Regions from separate parts of the Pseudoalteromonas sp. Z1A2 genome, predicted to be linked through region 3. Evidence: predicted binding sites of a transcription regulator. Region 3 holds the regulator's gene; each other region holds the start of a gene.
What was found. Region 3 encodes FliA, which starts transcription of late flagellar genes. Its sites were predicted from a motif close to CTAAAGNTNNNNNNNNNNNNGCCGATA; they were not measured.
Positions count from the first base shown of each region.

Region 1 (7,258 bases), on a different contig from region 3:
GGTTGAGTAATATCGTTTAATAAAAAAGCTCTGTTGCTAACTAGCAACAGAGCTTTTTTTATAACTCGACTTTTTAAAGGTCGCTTTTCCACCTCGTTTAGCAAAACGTTTTTTAGGTGAGGTTTTTGGTAACTTCGCAAATGCATTGCTATCGCAGTTTGCTGCTAATTGAACAAACCCATTTAGGTCAGCAAGTAAAGGCTGTAAAAATTGCTGATAACTCATTGCCTGCTGTGCAATATCACCTAAGCTCGACTCCCACTTTGCGGTTAAATCAGGACTCGCTAAACCTTGTGGTAATACGCTAATAAGAGCAAGTCCCGTTTCGGTCGCTCTAATTGACTTACCTTCACGTTTTAAAAAACGCCGCTTAAATAGCAACTCGATTATTCCCGCACGTGTTGCCTCCGTACCTAAACCATCAGTGTCTTTTAATACTTTTTTAATTTGTGGATCTTTAACATAACGGCTAATGCCCGTCATCGCAGCCAATAATGTAGCATCGGTAAAATAAGCTGGGGGTGATGTATGCTTTTCGACTACTTCGCCTTTATCACAAAAAAGAGGCATACCTTTTGTTAAAGGAGGTAGCGAGGCTTCATCTTTTAATTCAGATTTACCCATTAACACCTTAAAACCCAAGCTTACATCTTGCTTTGCATTTGCCTTAAAAAGCCCACCAGCAATAATTACCTCAGCTTTAGTTTCGTTATATATATAGTCGGGATAAAACTGAATTAAGTAATGACGGCTTATTAATTGATATACTTTTACTTCGTCACCGCTCAAACTCGCTGACTTTAACTGCTTAGCCGTAGGCACAATGGCATGATGGGCAGCTACTTTTGAATCGTTAAAACATTTACTACGCTTTTTCACATCTGCCCCGTTTACTAATTCACTGCTTTGCCCCCCATTTGCACTTATTGCCTTTAAAATAGCAGATGCTTCTTGATGGTGATCTTTAGGTAAATAACGATTATCTGAGCGTGGGTAAGTAATTAGTTTATGACGTTCGTAAAGTATTTGGCAAATATCCAATACTTTTTGAGCTGGCATACCAAATGCTTTAGCAGCATCTATTTGCAGAGCAGATAAATTATAAGGTAATGGAGCACTTTGCTTTTTTTGTTTTTGGTCGAGTAAAGTAAGCTCAGCACTTTGCTTTGTAATACGTGAAGCAACATTTTCTGCAAGAGCTTTGTTAAGTATTCGCCCTTCTTCATCTTGATGTGGCTCACATGCTTTGCTTGGAACCCACTTAGCTATGAATGGTTGATTATCTGGAGTAAGCAAATGCGCCAATACATCGTAAAAAGGCTTAGATACAAAGTTCGCTATTTCGTTATCTCTATTAACAACAAGACCTAAAATAGGGGTTTGCACTCGCCCTACCGAAAGCACATTACCAAACCCTGCTTTTTGCCCAGCTAGTGTGTATGCACGTGTTAAATTCATACCAAATAGCCAATCAGCACGAGAGCGCGCTAAAGCAGATACACTTAACGGAATAAAATCTCGATTAGAACGCATTGCGCCCAATGATTTCTTTACCGCCGATAAGTTTAAATCACTAATGAGTAAACGTTGCGTACTCTGCTTTTTAGCCTGACTTATTTTAGCTTCTTCTATTACTTGGTCGACCAGAAGCTGGCCTTCACGGTCTGGATCGCCAGCGTGAATAAGTTGCGAGGCTTGTTTAATTAATTTTTTTAAAACAGTGAGCTGTTTGCGAGTTTTGGTTTTGGCTTTTAACTTCCACTGCTCAGGTATTATAGGTAAGTGATCAAACTGCCACTTTTTAAAGCGCTCATCGTAATCATCGGGCTCTGCTTGTTCTAGTAAATGCCCTATACACCACGAGACACAATCTCCGTTAGCGACTTCTATATAGCCATCGTGTTTTTTATGTGGTTTTGGTAACGCATCAGCAATAGCGCGTCCTAGTGAAGGTTTTTCTGCAATGTAGAGTTTCATGGGAGTCGCTCACTCACTGTTCATATAAACAGTAGTTTAGCACAGCTATTTTGAAGGTGGGGAGTTTTCTATTTTTGACTTTACACTACCTTGCTTAGTGAAAAGGATAATTAAAGGTAAATAGCATACAACCACCGTGGCAATATTGATAAATGGCATTAGGGTCTGATAAATAACGGTACTGTAAGCTAAATCCCACAAATGGCGGTCAACTAATCGGAATAGTTGTAATATAGGTGCGCCAATAACAACTAGTTGCCCAATAACACATTGCCATAAATAAACTTTATCCTTTATACCCCAGTAAGCTATAAGTGCCATCCAAGTAATATCTGTGATCGCCCAAACTAAATAACGATAAATATAAATGTCATCAAACGCTCGTAGGCTTGAAGCAGTTAGGTTACCAAAGAGGAAAAAAGCTGCGGTAAGTAATACAAATCGAAAGGCTAGGCGATCTTTAAATACAAAAAATATAAAAATAGCCGGACTTAGCATTAAAACCCAGCTTTTGCTTAAAATACTAACAACATATAAAAACCATTCAGGCAAAATACTCTGCCCTATTTTGTTTTTTTATCGTCATCAGTACCATCACCATTACCCGGCATGTCGCAATATTTATTGATTATTTTCACAGGCACTCCATTACATATGTTAAGGAAATGTACTGTAAGCTAAAATGACGAAATTGCCAAGATACTTAAGGCAATTAAGTACCTTAAATAAAAACAAACATAGTGAAATATAACACAAGCAATAACTTAGCGCACATCAATAGGAGCAGACTCTTTAGCCTTACCTTGCAGGATTGATATTTCTACTCGACGGTTTCTTCGGCGATCTTCATTTGAATCGTTTGGAACAAGTGGACGAGTATCAGCTCGCCCCACTACCATCATGCGGTTTTTATCAAACCCTTGCACCGTTTGCAGCTCGCTTGCTACAGCTACAGCTCGCTTTGACGATAAGTCCCAATTATTAATATATAGCTCATTCGATACCTGAAAATCGTCGGTATGGCCAGATACAGTTATTTCGCCAGGTACATCTTTTAACAGTACACCAATATCTTGAATTATGGGTTTAAACTTAGGTTGTAAAAATGCACTACCCGAAGGAAATGAACCATTCTCTCTAATACGAATAATTATTTGCTGCCCTAAAGATTCAAGCTCAATTGCACCATCTATTATTTGCTTTTCAAGCTGCTGCGCGATTTTTTTAACGAGCTCGTTAGTTTGTTCCTGATCGGCCGCTGAAGTTGCTTGCTCTGACGATTGCTCTTGAGAAGTACTACGAGATTCGCCACCACGTTTGTCCCCGCGTTGTTCTTGCCTGCCACCAGCTGAGCTTTCATCTCCAGCCTGAAACTCTAACATTTGTTGAGTCATTTCTACTGTTTGTTGTTGAATAGTTTCTATTGGAGTGGGTTCTGGTTTGCCTGGGGTAAACTCCATAGCAATAACAGAGGTACCTTTAGGGATATCTTTTACTTCAATTTTATTCTGCACACCAAAAGCAAACTTCATAGAGCCCGCAATTTGTTTAAACTTAAGTACATCCATTTCTGAAAACGCAAGCAAGAGTACAAAAAAGCACATTAACAGTGACATTAAATCGGCAAATGTTCCCATCCATGCTGGTAGGCCTGGTGGTGGGCATTTGCACTCTTGATCAGACATAATTACTCCTCGGTATCTACTTTGCGTTTAGATTCAGCTAAGTAATTTTTCAAAATACCTTCGATTACTTTTGGATTTTGGCCATCTTGTATACCTAAAATAGCATCTAAAATTAAACGCTGATTCATAGCCTCTTCGTCTTTACGTAGTTCAAGTTTTACCTGAATAGGAATTGCCACAACATTGGCTAAAAACGCACCATATAAAGTTGTTAAAAGCGCTACCGCCATTGCCGGGCCAATTGCTTTTGGGTCATCCATGTTAGATAACATTGCAACTAAGCCAATTAGAGTACCAATCATTCCCATTGCTGGTGCAATATCGGCTAATGACTTAAATAAGCCTGCGCCCATTTCATGTCGAGTAGTGGTTAAAGAGATATCTTTTTGAAGTGTGGCGCGAACAACATCTGCGTCATGGCCATCAACAAGCATGTCGACGCCTTTGCGCATAAATGGATTTGGGATTTCAGCTTCTTCGAGTGCTAAAAACCCCCCTTTACGAGCTGAATCAGCAAGTTCTACTGCTTTTTCAATAAGCTCTTCTGGCGTTTCAATTTTAAACATAAACGCTTTAGCAACAACTTTACCTATACCCAAAAACTGCGACATGGTGAAATTTGATAAAACAATGAAAAGTGAACCACCAAATACAATTACACTAGAAGGAGCATCGGCAAACATAGCCATTTCACCGCTACTACTCATAAACATAGACATGACAATTAAGCCAATTGCGCCTAGGATCCCGATTATGGTTGCTAAATCCACATTTCCTCCAGAAGTTTCATGCTTAATGGCCTTATCATAAACTTTTATTATTAACTGCTTATCGGCAACATATTGAATTGCTTAAGCCATTTTTATAAATAAACATAAAAAGCAGCCTTTAGCACTATTTTAGATCAAGATATAAGGGCTACCTAATTATCAATTGATTTATTAAACTTACAGACCGCTATTAAGGCTTTATTAATACACTTGAAATATAATTTAACGTTATAAAGGTAAAAAACCAATATCATCCTTTGACCTAGTTTAGCATTCCCCCTAAAATTGACCCCTAAATTTATTATGTAAGCTGAAATAAAGATGGCGACTAAAAAACCTGAAAACTTAAGTTTCGAACAAGCACTAGAAGAATTATCTACAATCGTTAGTGACATGGAACAAGGTGACTTATCGCTTGAGCAATCGTTAAAGCAATTTGAGCGTGGAATTGCATTAGCAAGTGCTTCATCAGGTAAATTACAGCAAGCAGAACAAAAAGTATCAATTTTGATGGGGAATGGCGAAAAGTCAGTTCTTACGAATTTTGATAATGATATGGAATAGCTGTGAGCATAAATAATTATATCGAACGTGCTCAAAAAGATGTAGTAGCGACCTTACAACAGCATTTTAAACAGCCTCTCGATACTGAAGAAACAGTCAAGAACGCCACCCAGTATGGATTATTTAATGGCGGTAAAAGATTACGTCCATTTTTAGTTTATGCCACAGGTAAAATGCTCGGTGCAAACCAGCAAGACTTACATGTACTTGCAGCTGCAATTGAGTGTATCCATAGCTATTCGCTAGTTCATGATGATTTGCCCGCTATGGACGATGACGACTTACGCCGTGGCCGCCCTACTTGCCATATAGAATTTGGCGAGGCAAATGCAATTTTAGCCGGTGATGCCCTACAAACACTCGCCTTTGAGCTTATTGCGAATCACAAATTTACATGCTCGTCGCAAACACAAGTAAAAATGATTGCTACGCTTGCCAACGCATCAGGCCTTGAGGGCATGGTAGGCGGACAAGGTCTTGACATAGCAGCAACAGATAAAGTAATTACCGTACAAGAGCTTGAGCGAACACATAAGCTAAAAACCGGAGCTTTAATTAATTGTGCAATTACACTTGGTGCACTGTGCAGTGAAAAGGCAGATCAACAAACCTTAGAAAATTTAAGCATTTTTGGGTATGCTATAGGGCTGGCGTTTCAAGTACACGACGACATTTTAGATGTTGAAGGCGATACGGTTACTTTAGGTAAACCACAAGGCTCCGATATTGCCGCGAATAAAGCGACATATCCGGCGTTATTAGGTATGCTAGGCGCTAAAGAAAAGGCGCAAAATTTAATACAACAAGCCCATGAAGCGTTGGCAAATATAGATGCTGACACAACACTTCTTGCGTCGCTAGCAAATTACCTAATTGAGCGTGACCACTAATTTTTGCTCATACGTATTGCAATTAGCACTGACATTATTACTCAACATTAATTATTCGTAAAAGCTTTGAATGAATTAATGTTAGCGAAGGATATATATAAAACCATGACACTTGATAGTAGCAAGTATCCATTACTTAATTTGGTTGACGAGCCAGCCCAATTGCGTGACTTAGCGCAAGACAAACTCCCTGCATTTAGCAATGAGCTGCGCGATTATTTACTCAACTCAGTATCGCAAAGTAGCGGTCATCTAGCGTCTGGTTTAGGGACGGTTGAACTAACCGTTGCGCTACATTATGTTTATAACACTCCAGACGATCGCCTAGTTTGGGATGTGGGTCACCAAGCTTATCCACATAAAATCCTTACAGGTCGTCGCGACCAAATGCACACTATTCGCCAAAAAGACGGTTTGCACCCTTTTCCTTTTCGCGATGAAAGCCAATACGATACGTTTAGCGTAGGTCATTCAAGCACCTCTATTTCAGCTGCCTTAGGTATGTCTATTGCCGCCCAAAAAGAAGGCAAAGGTCGAAAATCTGTAGCCATTATTGGTGACGGAGCTATCACCGCAGGCATGGCATTTGAAGCGATGAATCATTTAGGCGATGTAAAATCAGACATGCTTATTATTTTAAATGATAACGAAATGTCGATTTCAGAAAATGTTGGCGCATTAACAAATCACTTTGCCCGAATTTTATCAGGTAGCTTTTATACTAACATTCGTGAAGGCAGTAAAAAGTTACTCTCAGGTGTGCCTCCGGTAAAGCAACTTGCCAGTAAAATGGAAGAGCACATTAAGGGCATGATGATCCCGGGGACCTTCTTTGAAGAATTAGGCCTAAATTACATAGGCCCAATTGATGGTCACGATGTAAACATGCTTGTAGATACATTGCGTAATATGCGTAATTTAAAAGGCCCACAGCTTTTACATATAAAAACGCAAAAAGGTAAGGGCTACAAACCGGCTGAAGCCGATCCTATTGGCTACCATGGTGTACCAAAATTCGATCCGAGCACAACTAGCCTGCCTAAATCTAAACCTAGCGCTGCTACTTTTTCAAAAGTTTTCGGCGATTGGTTATGCGACATGGCAAAGCAAGACAGCAAGTTAATGGCTATTACGCCAGCAATGCGCGAAGGCTCTGGCATGGTACGTTTTTCTAAAGAGTTTCCAGATCAATACTTTGATGTGGCCATTGCAGAGCAGCATGCTGTTACTTTAGCAGCTGGTTTTGCTTGTGAAGGTTTAAAACCTGTTGTTGCTATTTACTCGAGCTTTTTACAACGTGCGTATGACCAATTAATACATGATGTTGCACTGCAAAACTTACCTGTATTATTTGCCATTGACCGCGCTGGTA
Region 1 covers NZ_WTKX01000008.1:2,823-10,080, forward strand. The annotation lists gene GQR47_RS07565 (DNA topoisomerase III) at 37-1,977, opposite strand; gene GQR47_RS07570 (hypothetical protein) at 2,023-2,529, opposite strand; gene GQR47_RS07575 (flagellar motor protein MotB) at 2,742-3,662, opposite strand; gene pomA (flagellar motor protein PomA) at 3,665-4,432, opposite strand; gene GQR47_RS07585 (exodeoxyribonuclease VII small subunit) at 4,754-4,996, shown strand; gene ispA ((2E,6E)-farnesyl diphosphate synthase) at 4,999-5,886, shown strand; gene dxs (1-deoxy-D-xylulose-5-phosphate synthase) at 5,992-7,258, shown strand, end outside.
Region 1: pomA (flagellar motor protein PomA) is a predicted target of FliA. The motif match lies at 4,492-4,518, and genes of this name have one in related genera.

Region 2 (7,258 bases), on a different contig from region 3:
AACGTTTGATGTAGGCGGTTATGCACTAGTCAGTATTATTTTCTTTGCAGCGTGTACTTATGGTAATGCCGGTTGGATGCGAGAAATTATGTGTTTACACATCTGTCCTTACTCTCGTTTTCAATCAGCTATGTTTGATAAAGACACATACACCGTAACGTACGACGAAAGCCGAGGTGAAAGCCGTGGTCCTCGTTCACGTAAAGTAGATCATAAAGATTTAGAACTAGGCGACTGTATAGACTGTAACTTGTGCGTTCAAGTGTGCCCAACAGGTATTGATATTAGAAATGGGCTACAAGCTGAGTGTATCAACTGTGGTGCATGTATTGATGCGTGTGATGGCGTAATGGATAAAATGGAATACCCGCGTGGGCTTATTTCATATACGACAGAGCGAAATCTCGAAACCCCAGAAAATAAAACAAATCCACTGCGAGCTAAAATTATTGGTTACACGGTCATACTTGTTGTGCTTACGGGAGCGCTTGTCGCTAATATAGCACTGCGTAAAACAATGGACTTTGATATTATTCGTGACCGAAACCAATTATATCGTGTCGATTTTGATGGTTTAGTAGAGAACACCTATACATTAAAGGTAATTAATAAAGCGCAGTACGAGCAAACCTTTAATATTAAAGTACAAGGGTTAGATAACTTTAAGTATATTGGTAAGCAGTCATTTACTGTGCAGGCAGGGGAATCTCATAACGTACCATTGTCACTTGTAATGGACCCTTATGATTTGAAGGCGCCGATGACTGAGTTTAACTTTGTGCTTTCACCGGTAGATGAGCCGGATGAGACAATATCGCAGTCGAGTAACTTTTTTAAAGCGCGATAATCGCAACTTACCTTAATTAGGTAAGTTGATATAGCAATTAACAAAAGCGGGTATATAACCCGCTTTTATTTTATATAAGAAGAGTATGAGTAAATTTAGTTTTATTGACTTAACACCTGATCTAATACTCGATGCAATAGAAAGCGTAGGTGTATACGCCGAATCTGGTTTATTAGCGCTCAATAGCTATGAAAACAGAGTGTACCAATTTAAAGCGGATGATGGCCTGCGTTACGTAGTGAAGTTTTATCGCCCAGAGCGCTGGAGTAAAGAGCAAATTCAAGAAGAGCATGACTTTGCATTTGAACTAGCGGATGCAGAAGTACCCGTTGTTGCCCCTATTTTATATAATGGGCAAAGCTTGTTTGAACACGAAGGGTATTTGTTTGTGTTGTTTCCAAGTGTAGGCGGGCGTTTATTTGAGGTTGATAATTTAGATCAGCTTGATGTAATGGGGCGATTAATTGGCCGAATGCACCAAGTAGCTAAAACAAAACCTTTTACTTATAGGCCAACAGTTACCTGCGAGGAGTATTTGCATACAGCCAAAGTTCATCTTCAAAAAAGTAACTTAGTGCCCATGGGAATAAATACTGCCTTTTATACTATTTTAGATTTAGTGATAGAGCAGGCGCAAAAACAGTATAAAGATGTGCAAAGTATTCGCTTACATGGTGACTGCCACGTTGGTAATATTTTATGGGCAGGTGATGCGCTAATGTTTGTTGATTTAGATGACAGCCGCCAAGGTCCTGCAATCCAAGATTTATGGATGATGCTCAGTGGCGATAGAGCGACGCAACTGTTACAGTTAGACACCCTTGTAAATGCGTATGAAGAGTTTTGTGATTTTGATCACTCTCAACTCAAATTAATTGAACCGCTGCGAGCAATGCGTATTATCCATTATATGGGATGGGTAGCTAAACGATGGAGTGATCCTGCTTTTGTGCGGAACTTTACATGGTTTGCTGATGACAAATACTGGGAGCAACAAATTTTAGCACTGAAAGAGCAGCTTGCAGCATTGCAAGAAGCACCGTTAAAGTTATTGCCGTAATATTTTATTTAAAGACAAGTACAACGAGATACAAATGCTTAAAAAATTAAAACTGAGTTTATTACTTTTATGTTTACCATTTGCAGCACTTGCTGCACAGTTTGAAGTTGATAATCAATACACTGTTATAGATGTAGACAAAAGCAAGTCACCGCAAGTAACCGAGTTTTTCTCATTTTACTGTCCACATTGCTTTAAGTTTGAACCAGTAGCAAAAGCAATTGAAAAAGGCTTGCCAGAAGGCGCTGAGTTTATTAAAAACCACGTTAACTTTTTAGGTGGCGTGTCGCCACAAGCACAAAGTAATTTAAGCTTTGCCTACTTAATTGCTAAGCAGCATGGTCAGGCGCAAAGCATTAGCGATCAAATTTTTAAAAGTATCCATGTTCAACGTGCACCATTAACTGAAATGAAAGACGTTAAAAAATTACTTGAAGTAAATGGTATTGATAGCGCAACGTTTGATCAAGAGATTGCAAGCATGCCTGTTATTTCAGCTGAGCAAGCAATGCAAAACAAACAGAATAAATATTCAAAATTAGGCGCACTTACAGGTGTACCTACTTTTATTGTTAACGATAAATATAAAATAAACCTCAACACCATCAAAAATCAAAAAGAACTTGATGAGTTAGTAGCGTTTTTATTAGCACTATAAATTTCGGAGTATAATAATGATTAAATTAGTTAAAGCAGGTTTGCTTGCAATATTACTTCCTATGGCAGCAACAAGCTTTGCAGCAACGTATGAAGAAGGCGTGCATTACGACGTAGTTTCTGAGCGTGCAACTAAAAAGCCAGAGGTTAAAGAGTTCTTCTCATTTTACTGCCCTGCATGTAATAACATGGAAGCACTAATTGGTGAGTTTAAGCCTAAGCTTGATAAAAACGTTAAATTTAAAAAGAGCCATGTTGATTTTGTAGGTGTACGTGACCCAGAAAACCAACAGATGATGAGCCAAGCTCTGGCGACAGCTGAAGTGCTTCCACAAAAAGATCAGATTATTTCTGCAATCTTTAATCATATCCATACAAAGCGCGCTAAATTTAATGAGCTTGCAGATGTAAAAGATATATTTGTAGCGCAGGGCGTTGATGGTGATAAGTTTGATAAGCTGTTTAAAAGCTTCTCGGTACGTACGCTGAGCTCTAAAATGAAACGCGATCAAGACTACTTTAAAGAAAAAGGCGCACTTCGTGGCGTACCTACCTTTATTGTAAATGGTAAGTACAAATTAAACCTAGGTCGTGAGTCGGGTATTACTAAACCTGAAGACATTAGCAAATTAATAAATTACTTAGCTAACAAGTAACTTTAGCTAAAACAAAAAAAGCTCCTTAAGGAGCTTTTTTTGTTTTATAAGGATATAGCGATGGAAAAAATATTAGTATCGAGTTGTTTGCTAGGGCAGCCTGTTCGCTACGATGGCAGAGGACACGCAATTTTGCATCCACCGCTTAATTTGTGGCAAAAACAAAATAGGTTAATTGTGTTTTGTCCTGAGGTCGCTGGTGGGCTTCCTACTCCTAGAGCTCCTGCTGAAATAATACAGGGGAGTGTAGTTACTAATTTAGGAGAAGATGTAACAGAACAGTTTCAAACTGGAGCTAATATAGCGCTAGAACTCTGTAAAAAGAATCAAGTTCGTTTTGCTCTACTTAAAGAATCGAGCCCTTCTTGCGGACGAAATACAATATATGATGGAAAGCATCACGGAGTAAAAATCGAAGAGCTAGGTTTAACTACAGCATTATTAATAAAAAATGGTATTCAAGTATTTAGTGAAGAGCAAATACCAGCACTTATAAAAGTACTGGCACTTTAATTTTGGCTGGTTATTTGCGCTGTAAGAAAACACCCGACTCAATGTGATGTGTATATGGGAACTGATCAAATATAGCAAAGCGCTTAACGTTATGCGTACGTGTTAAGTGATCAAGGTCACGCTCAAGAGTTTCAGGGTTGCACGATATATAAATTATGCTTTCGTAGTTAGCTACTAAGTCACACGTTAATTCATCCATGCCCGCGCGTGGTGGATCAACTAATATGGTTTGGCAGTCATAGCTTTTTAAATCAATCCCTTCTAAACGCGAAAAAGTACGCTCGCCATTCATTGCTTGAGTAAACTCTTCACTCGACATACGAATAATATCTAAGTTTTCTACGTTGTTTTTAGCAATGTTGTATTGAGCAGAATGAACAGATGATTTTGATATTTCCGTAGCTAATACTTTATTAAAAGAACCTGCTAATGCAATTGAAAAGTTACCGTTACCACAATACAGTTCTAGTAAATCATTTTTAAGTGGTTTACATAAATCTTGTGCCCACTCCAGCATATTAATATTTACTTTTGCATTAGGCTGAGTAAAGCTATTTTCTACTTGTTGATAAATAAGCTCTTGCCCATTAACTGTTAAACGTTCAGTTACAAAGTCATCACCTAGTACTTCTTTTTGTTTACGAGCACGGCCTATAAAGTCAATTTTGTATTTACTGCTAAGCTTTTCTTTCAGTGCTTTAATTTCACTTAACCATTCATCATCCAGTGGTTTGTGATAAAGCAAGCTTACTAAAATTTCACCGCTTAGCGTTGATAGGTAATCGATTTGAAATAACTTACGGCGTAATATTTCACAAGGCTTAAGATTTTCAATCATCACCTGCATTATTTCACCTACTAGAGGCGCTGCTGGATCAAATGTATCAACACGGATTTTTTCTTTTGTTCGTTGATCAAACATAATGTGAAACAGATCATCACCGTCGTGCCATACTCTAAATTCAGCACGTTGGCGGTAGTTAGTTGGCTCTGAGCTAAATACTTCTAATTGCTCCACACCAAAACGTTGAAACTGCGCACTAATACGCTGCTCTTTTTCACTTAACTGCGCTTGGTACTGTGTGGTATCTATTTTAATAACTGCCATTAACGCTACTACCTTATCTAAGATCTGTTTATCGGCGCTATTGTAGGGAGCGCTGCGTATTTGTCTAGTTTTGGCTAGCATTTATGCTGTTTTATTGAACATTGTACTTTAGTTTTTGTTGTTGTAGCCGATAATAAACTACGCACGCTTAGGAGACGAATCATGAAAATAGGTAATTATGGCTTTACGCCAAACAACAACATCAATAAATTCAATAATAAAGCTGATATACAGCAACCTACAATTACGTCTCCTCAAGATAGCTATCAACAACGAGGCCGAGAGTTGGCCGCAAACGTGCTTGGCGATAAAATGGCTGAGCAGCTTGGATTGCCTATCGCAGAAAAAAAAGCAGATAAACCACTATTTGATTTTGATGAAATAGTAAAAAACGTACTCGATTTTGTAAGTAGTGCTGTTAATAAAGCAAAAGCTAACGGCGCTGATGACGAAAAGCTCAAAGATATGTTAGGCGATGCGCGCAAAGGCGTCCAAATAGGGATAGACGACGCTGTTGATGAACTCAAAGGTACAGGCGTATTTAATGATGACATGGAAGAGGGCATTAATAAGTCCAAAGAGGGAATTTACAATGGGCTGGATAAGTTTGAAGAGTCGTTATTTAACCCACAACCTGCCAGCGTAAATATAAGCCAGGCCCAATACGTCAGTATGACGAGTAATGCAGAGTATAAATTTACTACCGCAGAAGGCGATGAGGTAAGTATTAGCTTTGCTGATGCATTTGAATCTCAATCGGCAAGTGGCTATCAGCAAAATAGTAATAGTGAGTCGTTTGCAAGCTCATCATCGCAATCTCGACAGGTATCATTTTCGATGTCGGTAAATGGTGACTTAAACGAGCAAGAGCAAGAAGCTATTAATGCGATGATGGAAGACTTACAAGATTTAAGTAAAACCTTTTTTGGTGGTGATTTAGATGAAGCATTTGAACAAGCGCAAGAGCTGAGTTTAGACAGCGATCAGCTGGTGGCTTTTTCTATGGATTTACGCCAAACAAAAACAATAGCAACAGTTAAAAGCTATGAAGAATATAAACCAGCACCAGAAAAACAAGTAGCAGAGGGTTTAGCCCCTTTTAATGACGACCTTAAAAATGCTTTTGAAAAAGCGGGTGAGCTTGGATTACAAAATCAGCTAGCTGGCATTCTCCAATGGTTAAATCAAGATCAGGAACAAATAGATAAGTTAGTAGATTATACAAAGTCTATGTTCGAAAACCTTAATCAGTTAAATTCAGCAGCCAACAGGCTTACTGATTTAGAAGCCACGCAAAGTTAAACTACTTTCTTTTATAAAAACCTCATGGCAAACTGCCGTTCTTAAAGTAAAGTAGGAACGGTAGTTTGTCAGCGCATATAATGGTCTTTGATTCAGGTATTGGTGGAACTACTGTACTTGAACATATCAAGCAAAGTATCCCCAATGCTCAGTACAGCTATTTTATGGATAATGCATTACTACCTTATGGTGCTCAATCCCAACAAACTATAATTAACCGGTTATGTTCACTTATTCATTTCATCAAAGCCAACACGCTTAACGTCGATTTAATTGTAATAGCGTGTAATACAGCTTCTACATCTGCACTCAGCGCTGTTCGCCAAATTACGGATATTCCTATTGTAGGTGTTGTGCCAGCAATAAAGCCTGCGGCAGAATTAACACGCTCAAATCATATTGGCTTGTTAGCCACACCGGCAACGGTCGCCAGTTCATACACAAAAACATTAATTGCTGAACATGCACGTAATGTGATCGTTAATCTGTATAGCAGTGTTGAATTAGTAACGTTAGCTGAGGAATGCTTTTTTACAGGCTCTTTAGATACAAATAAGTTGTATCAAGTACTTGATGAACTACATATAGATAAAACAATAGATGTACTTGTACTAGGGTGTACGCACTTTCCGATATTAGCAGAGCCGATTAGTCAGTATTTTGAAGGGAATGTAAAATTACTTGATTCAGGTGTAGCGATAGCAAATAGAGTCAACTTCCTACTTAACCAACTTAACTTATGTGTGGATAAACAAACAGACATAAAAAAGCCGCTGCAATATTATGCAACGGCTGATGTGTTTAGCAATAAGCTAGCGGTAAAGCTAGTTACACTGACTGATCCGTCTCAGTACGTAGAGCATTAGAATCATCTTCTTGTTTTTGTTTTGCTTCACGTACCTTTAAAGTACGTTGTTGGAACTCGCTATCGTTCAAGTTAGCAATTGCATTGTCTGCATCAGCTTGCGCCATTTCAACAAAACCAAAGCCACGACGTTTGCCAGTATTCTTATCCTTTAATAAACGAACATTGAATACTTTGCCTTGTTCTTCAAATAATGCACGAACCACACCTTCGTTTGCACGATAAGGAAGGTTACCAACATAAAGCGTTT
Region 2 covers NZ_WTKX01000040.1:634-7,891, reverse strand. The annotation lists gene ccoG (cytochrome c oxidase accessory protein CcoG) at 1-847, shown strand, start outside; gene GQR47_RS18970 (serine/threonine protein kinase) at 933-1,907, shown strand; gene GQR47_RS18965 (thiol:disulfide interchange protein DsbA/DsbL) at 1,942-2,565, shown strand; gene GQR47_RS18960 (thiol:disulfide interchange protein DsbA/DsbL) at 2,582-3,220, shown strand; gene GQR47_RS18955 (DUF523 domain-containing protein) at 3,281-3,733, shown strand; gene trmA (tRNA (uridine(54)-C5)-methyltransferase TrmA) at 3,744-4,841, opposite strand; gene GQR47_RS18945 (DUF5610 domain-containing protein) at 5,004-6,143, shown strand; gene murI (glutamate racemase) at 6,209-7,009, shown strand; gene GQR47_RS18935 (RNA-binding protein) at 6,972-7,258, opposite strand, start outside.
Region 2: GQR47_RS18945 (DUF5610 domain-containing protein) is a predicted target of FliA. The motif match lies at 4,948-4,974, and genes of this name have one in related genera.

Region 3 (7,258 bases):
TTTTTTTACTGGTTCACTCACTTGTTTAGCTGGCGGTGAAACAGGTTCAGGTTGTTTTGCAGCTGGCGCACTTTCTATCGATTTAGGAGCAGTGCCTTTACCATGAAGTTCATCAAGAAGCGCTTCAAATTCGTCATCACTAATTTCATCATCTGATGAATTAACTGTATTTACAGCTGGTATAGCAGATTCTACAGGTGTTTTATTGGCATCATTTTGTTCAGGTTTGCTCGTAACTTCACCAAAACTGCCAACACCATGTAACTCGTCTAATAAGCTGTCAAATTCATCATCAGTAATATCACCACTAAAATCACTACTACTTGCTACTGGTTTTTCAACTGCAGGACCTTGTCCTTTACCGTGCAGCTCATCAAGTAAGCTTTCAAATTCGTCTTCAGTGATTTCATCTATTTCAGCATCGCTAACCGAAGGCGCTCCGCTAAATAGTTCATCAAATGCAAACGGATCTTCATCATCAGCTACCGGTGTATCCACCACTTCATTATGAGGTTGTTCAACCTCTGTTTGTGAAGAGGCTTCAGTGGCTTCGGCCTCTGTTGGAGGTAGACCTAAGATATGAAGAGTATGAAGTAATTCAGGATCTGCAGGTTCAGGCTTGTCTCTGTTTTGGATAGTCGCAAACATCTCATTAATGGTGTCTAGTGCTTGTAAAATAACATCCATTAACTCTGAGTTGACTGTTCGCACGCCTTGACGTAGTAAATCAAATACGTTTTCAGCACCGTGACAAGCATCAACAAGTTCTGTCATAGCTAAAAAGCCTGCACCACCTTTTACAGTGTGAAAACCTCTAAATATAGCGTTTAGTAACTCGGTATCTTCTGGATTATTTTCCAGCTCAACTAACTGTTCAGATAAAAGCTCTAGGATTTCTCCAGCCTCTACAAGAAAGTCTTGTAAAATATCTTCATCGACTTCAAACATGCAGTTACTCTCCTCTTAGAAGCCCAAACTTGATAAAAGATCATCAACTTCATCTTGATCAGATACAACATCATTACGCGATTCTTTATCAATAATAGGGCCTTCAGGACCTGCTAAAGTTTGTGTGGCAACTGGTTCTTTTATTTTTTGTTGTTCTACTTTATTCGCGGTGCTGTTAGTGTCGTCTTGTTCAGCAAACGCAGTTAAAAGATGAAGTAAACTTTCTTCTACTTCCCTAACAAGTTCGATAACACGGCGAATAACTTGACCTGTTAAGTCTTGATAGTCTTGAGCCATTAATACATTTGTCATTAAGTTTTGAAGCTCATCAGTCTTATGATGAGAGTTGTTCATAAACTTATCGATGCTATGGCAAAGTTGCTTAAACTCACCAAGCTCAATCTCGCGGCTCATTAAACGATCCCATGTCGGTTTGATATGAGATATTTCGTCCGCTAACTGTTGGGCTATAGGTAAACTGGCCTCCACTGCATCCATTGTTTTATTAGCCGCATTTTCTGTCATTTCTATAACATAATTAAGCCGCTTTTTAGCATCTGGAATCGCATCTGTCGTTATATCAGTTAAGCGAGTATCAAGCTCAAAACTTTTAAGGGCTTCGTGCAGTTGACGAGTCAACTTTCCAACTTCAGCAAATAATTCAGACTGCTCTTTAGATGCAGCCTCTAAAATCAACTGATTTGCTTTGTCTTGCTCATCATTTTCTAAAAAAACAACGAGCTGACGAGCTTGTTCTAACGTTATTTGAGGCGCAGCTGGTGCTGGCATAAGCCTCTCCCCCATCATTAGCCTAAGCGTTCAAATACTTTTTCTAATTTAGTTTTTAATGTTCCAGCCGTAAATGGCTTAACAATATAACCATTAACACCAGCTTGCGCTGCAGCTATTATTTGTTCTTTTTTAGCCTCTGCCGTTACCATTAATACAGGGATATGTTTTAACTTATCGTCTGCACGTATTGCTCTTAAAAGATCAATACCCTGCATTCCAGGCATATTCCAATCCGTAACTACAAAATCAAACACTTGATTTTGCAACATAGGCAAAGCTGTAGACCCATCATCAGCTTCTTGAACGTTAGTGAAACCTAAGTCACGTAACAGGTTTTTTATAATGCGTCTCATCGTTGAAAAATCATCAACTACAAGAATTTTCATGTTTTTATCCAAAACATCCCCCAGTGAGGTATTAACCTTTGTTTACTTACTACTAATTTATCCAGTCATTGATTTTAGCTTTAAGCTTAATCATCGCCTGACCATGTATCTGACTTACACGCGATTCACTTACATCGAGTATATGTCCTATTTCTTTTAAATTCATTTCATCGTTGTAGTACAAAGAAAGCACCATTGCATCACGCTCTGGTAATGACTTAATTGCACTTAGCAAAGACTCATTAAACCTATCATTTTTAACATTATTAAAAGGTTTATCTTGTGCTAAATCTTGGCCTACAGGAGTAATAACATCCTCATCTACACCAAGGTCTTCAATGCCTAATATTTTGCTCGTATTCGCATCATTTAAAATATGATGGTACTCATTGAGCGAAATTTCAAGTTTTTCAGCAACTTCTATGTCCGTTGGTTCGCGGTTCAGACTACTTTCGAGCTCAGTAATTGCTTCTGCAACTTGCCTGTTTTTACGGTGAACTGAACGAGGAGCCCAATCACCACGGCGCATTTCATCAAGCATAGCACCGCGAATACGAATACCTGCAAAAGTTTCAAAGCTTGCGCCTTTTGTTGCATCAAAGTTTTTCGAAGCTTCTATTAAGCCTATCATTCCTGATTGAATTAAATCATCAAGTTGAACGCTAGGTGGTAATCGAGCAATTAGATGACATGCCACTTTTTTAACAAGTGATGCATGCTTCTCAACAATCACATTTAAATTTTGTGTTGATTGATATCCCATAGCTCTATTCACCAGTGTTGTCATAATTAACCGTTTACTAGTTTCTCAATGAAAAACTCTAAATGCCCAGATGGTTGGTTGGGTATTGGCCATTTAACTGCTTTTGTTGCCAGCGTTTTAAACGCAAGAGCGGCTGGCGAATTTGGAAAGAGCTCTACTATTACTTTTTGACGACGTGTTGCTTTGCGCATATTTTCATCATAAGGAACCGTTGCTACTAGCTCCATTGATACATCTAAAAAGCGGTCGGTAACTTTAGATAGCTTTGCAAACAATTCAGTGCCTTCACGCATACTGCGCACCATATTGGCAACAATTTTAAATTTATAAACGCCGTGCTCACGACTTAATACTTTAATAAGTGCGTAAGCGTCGGTGATTGATGTCGGCTCATCGCATACAACAACCATTACATCTTGCGCTGCACGCGAGAAGCTCAGTACCATGTCTGAAATACCAGCAGCTGTATCTACAATTAAAATATCAAATTCGGTATTCAATTCGCTAAACGCACGAATTAGCCCAGCATGCTCAGATGGTGATAATTCAACCATACTTTGCGAACCCGATGTAGCGGGTACAATTTTAATTCCTGCAGGGCCTTCAACTAAAATTTCATCAAGCTCACATTCACCAGACAAGACATGTGACAAGTTACGCTCTACACGTAAACCAAGCATCACATCACAGTTTGCTAAACCCAAGTCAGCATCCAGCACTAATACTCGATTACCTTGCTGCCCAAGTGCAATAGCTGTATTTAGAGAAACATTTGTTTTCCCTACTCCACCTTTACCACCGGTTACAGCGATAACTTTTACGCCGTTGTTATTGTTTTGACTCATTTTGCGCAGGCCGCTTGCTTGATCTAATACTGTGTTAATCATACATCCCTACTGTGCTTGGCGCCACTGATTGGTGCCTTGAATGTTGTTCTTTTGTTCTTTTTAAATATAATTGCTCAGCCTTTTTAACTAGTTTCTCAGCATTTGCAACACGAATATCCTCTGGTACTCGTTGACCATTAGTAAGATACCCTATTGGAAGGCGATTTTGAATCGCAATACTAATAATCTCACCCAAACTTAATGATTCGTCTAACTTAGTGAAAATACAGCCACTTAACTGTACTTTTTTAAAGTGACGTACAGTTTCTTGCAATACATTAATTTGTGCTGTCGCGCTAAGTACTAAGTAGCTGCGAATATCTACACGTTGGTTACGCATTAACGTGTTTAATTGCTCAGTTAAACGTAAATCTCGCTGGCTCATACCTGCTGTGTCAATTAATACTAGACGTTTATTTCGTAAATGATATAAAACTTCAGCTAATTCATTAGCATCTTTAACTTGCTTAACACCACAACCAATAATACGACCATATGTTGCAAGTTGTTCATAAGCACCAATTCTGTATGTATCAGTGGTTATTAACGCCACTTTATCGGCACCATATTTTTGTGCGCCTAGAGCTGCAAGCTTAGCAACAGTCGTTGTTTTACCCACACCAGTTGGACCCACTAACGCATATACACCACCTTGGCGAAGTATTTCATTATTGGTTGTTTGCATTTGATCTTCGACCATAGTTAACAATGCTTTCCAACCTTGCTTACGAGACACATCATCAGGTACAAAACATGCCATTTGCTGTGCTACTTCTTTATCGATACCCATACCGACTAAACGGTCAACCATACAAGCGCGTGTTGGATCGCGACGCGCCATATCTTGCTGCATCAAGCCTGATACTTGGTGCTCAAGTAATTGACGAATTGCGTTCATTTCTTCACGCATTGTTGTCATTTCTTCGCTTTCATTATTAGGTGCTTGTTGGCGAGTGGTTACGGGGCTATCTAAATCATCAAAGTCGCGGTCTAAATCATCAAAACCTAAGCTATCCGCTTGAGTTTGTGGACGAACTGGCGCAGCAGCTTCAGGAGCAAACATATTTTTAGTACGCTGCCCCATATCTGGTTCTTGATAGTTATCAGTAGTATCAATACCCGATTGTGAAAACATTGATGCAAGCTCAGGAGAACGAGGACGCGGTGATTGACGCTCTAATAATGCTTGTAGGCTGTCAGCAACTTTTGCTTGAGGCTCAGGCTTGGCACGCTGTGGCTCTGGTTTTACAAAATTATGCATGCTTTGTTGTGGCGCCTGAGTACGCGGCTCTGCAGGGCGTTGTGGTTGCGCTGCTACTTTAGGGGCTGCTTTGTCATAATCAACTGCCGCTACAATTTCTACACCGTTAGCCAGTTTTTTATTTGACATAATAACCGCATCAACACCTAACTCATCTTTAACTTCTTTAAGTGCTGTGCGCATATCTTTAGCAAAAAAACGTTTAATTTTCATGATTCAACCCCTGTTAAAATCTTATTGTTGGCCTACCGAGCTTACAATTTTGATCTGTCTTTCGTCTGGTACCTCTTGATAAGACATCACTCTCAATCCTGGAATGGTGTACTTAACAAAACGAGATAACACAGTGCGTAACATTCCTGACGTTAGCAATATAGAAGGTTCGCCGGCCATTTCTTGATTTTGATGCGCTTGTGTCAATGACACTTGAAGTCGCTCTGCAAGTCCTGGCTCAATACCGGCACCTTCATCGCCTGCATTTTGTAATGACTGATGCAACATTTGTTCCAACTCAGGCGCCAAGGTTATGACAGGGATTTCTGATGACATGCCCACCGCATCTTGAACAATTAATCTACGCAGTGAAATACGCACTGCAGCCGTTAATACATCAGGGTCTTGACTACGTGGGCCATACTCAACAAGGGTTTGAACAATTGAGCGCATATCGCGAATAGCCACGCCTTCATTTAATAAATTTTGTAGTACTTTTACAATAGCAGTTAATGGCAATACATCAGGTACTAGTCCTTCCACTAAGCGAGGATGGCTTTTAGCAAGCATATCAAGTAGGTTTTGAACTTCTTCATGCCCTAGTAATAACGCTGCACTGTTAGTTAATAACTGGCTAATATGAGTGGCAACTACCGTGGCTGAATCTACAACGGTATAACCTAGTGATTGTGCTTCATCTTTTTGATCAGGCTTGATCCATACGGCATCAAGGCCAAACGCAGGATCTTTTGTTTCAACCCCTTTAATTGGACCAAATACTTGTCCTGGGTTAATCGCTAGCTCGTCGCCATGCTTAAGCTCGCTTTCACCGGTTGAAACCCCCATTAGTGTTATTCTGTAAGCGTTAGGGTCAAGCTCTAAGTTGTCGCGTATATGTACCGGCGGCACTAAAAAACCAAGCTCTTGAGAAAGCTTTTTACGCACCCCCTTAATACGATTAAGTAGCTCACCACCTTGTGATTGGTCCACTAACGGAATTAATCTATAACCGACTTCTAAGCCAATTACATCAACCTGCTGAACGTCATCCCAGCCTAGTTCTTTTTGTTCTTGTTTATTAGCAACACCCGTTGCAACGCTTCCGCCATTAGCGGCCTCTTCAGCTTCTGCCGCAGCAGCTTTTAATTTACTTTGCTGTGTGTAGTAAGCTAAGTAACCCAGTAACGCACCTAAACTTAAAAAAGCAATATGCGGCATACCAGGCACTAAGCCCATGATGATCAAAATACCAGATGCAATAAAGAGTGACTTTTCGTTGCCTAGTTGTTTCTTAAATTGGTCCCCCATATTGAGCGACTCATTTTGGCGTGTTACAACAATCGCGGTACCAATTGAAAGCAGTAAAGAAGGGAGTTGAGCAACTAAGCCATCGCCAATGGTAAGTAATGTATATACTTCCATTGCATTGCCAAAACTCAAATTGTGCTGGATCATACCGACAAATAAACCACCAACAATATTGATGATTAGTATAACAATACCTGCAATCGCATCACCTTTTACAAATTTACTCGCACCATCCATTGAGCCGTAAAAATCAGCTTCGCGAGTTACTTCCTCGCGGCGGTCACGCGCTTGTTCTGCGCTGATAAAGCCTGCGTTCAAATCGGCGTCAATTGCCATTTGTTTACCCGGCATTGCATCAAGGGTGAAACGCGCAGATACCTCAGAAATACGACCAGCACCTTTAGTAATTACTACAAAGTTAATAATGATCAGGATTAAAAACACAACCAAACCAACAGCGTAGTTACCACCAATAACAACTGAGCCAAACGCTTCAATTACTTTACCGGCAGAGTCACCACCATTGTGGCCTTCAAGTAACACAACTCGAGTACTGGCAACGTTAAGTGCTAAGCGCATAATTGTAGCGATTAGTAATACAGAGGGGAAAATACCAAATTCAACTGGCTTCATCGTGTAAACAGTTACAAGTAAAACCACTAACGCGAGAGCAATATTAAACGAGAAAAGGATATCGAGT
Region 3 covers NZ_WTKX01000003.1:40,359-47,616, forward strand. The annotation lists gene GQR47_RS03080 (chemotaxis protein CheA) at 1-948, opposite strand, end outside; gene GQR47_RS03085 (protein phosphatase CheZ) at 964-1,737, opposite strand; gene cheY (chemotaxis response regulator CheY) at 1,755-2,138, opposite strand; gene GQR47_RS03095 (RNA polymerase sigma factor FliA) at 2,179-2,889, opposite strand; gene GQR47_RS03100 (MinD/ParA family protein) at 2,916-3,776, opposite strand; gene flhF (flagellar biosynthesis protein FlhF) at 3,769-5,250, opposite strand; gene flhA (flagellar biosynthesis protein FlhA) at 5,272-7,258, opposite strand, start outside.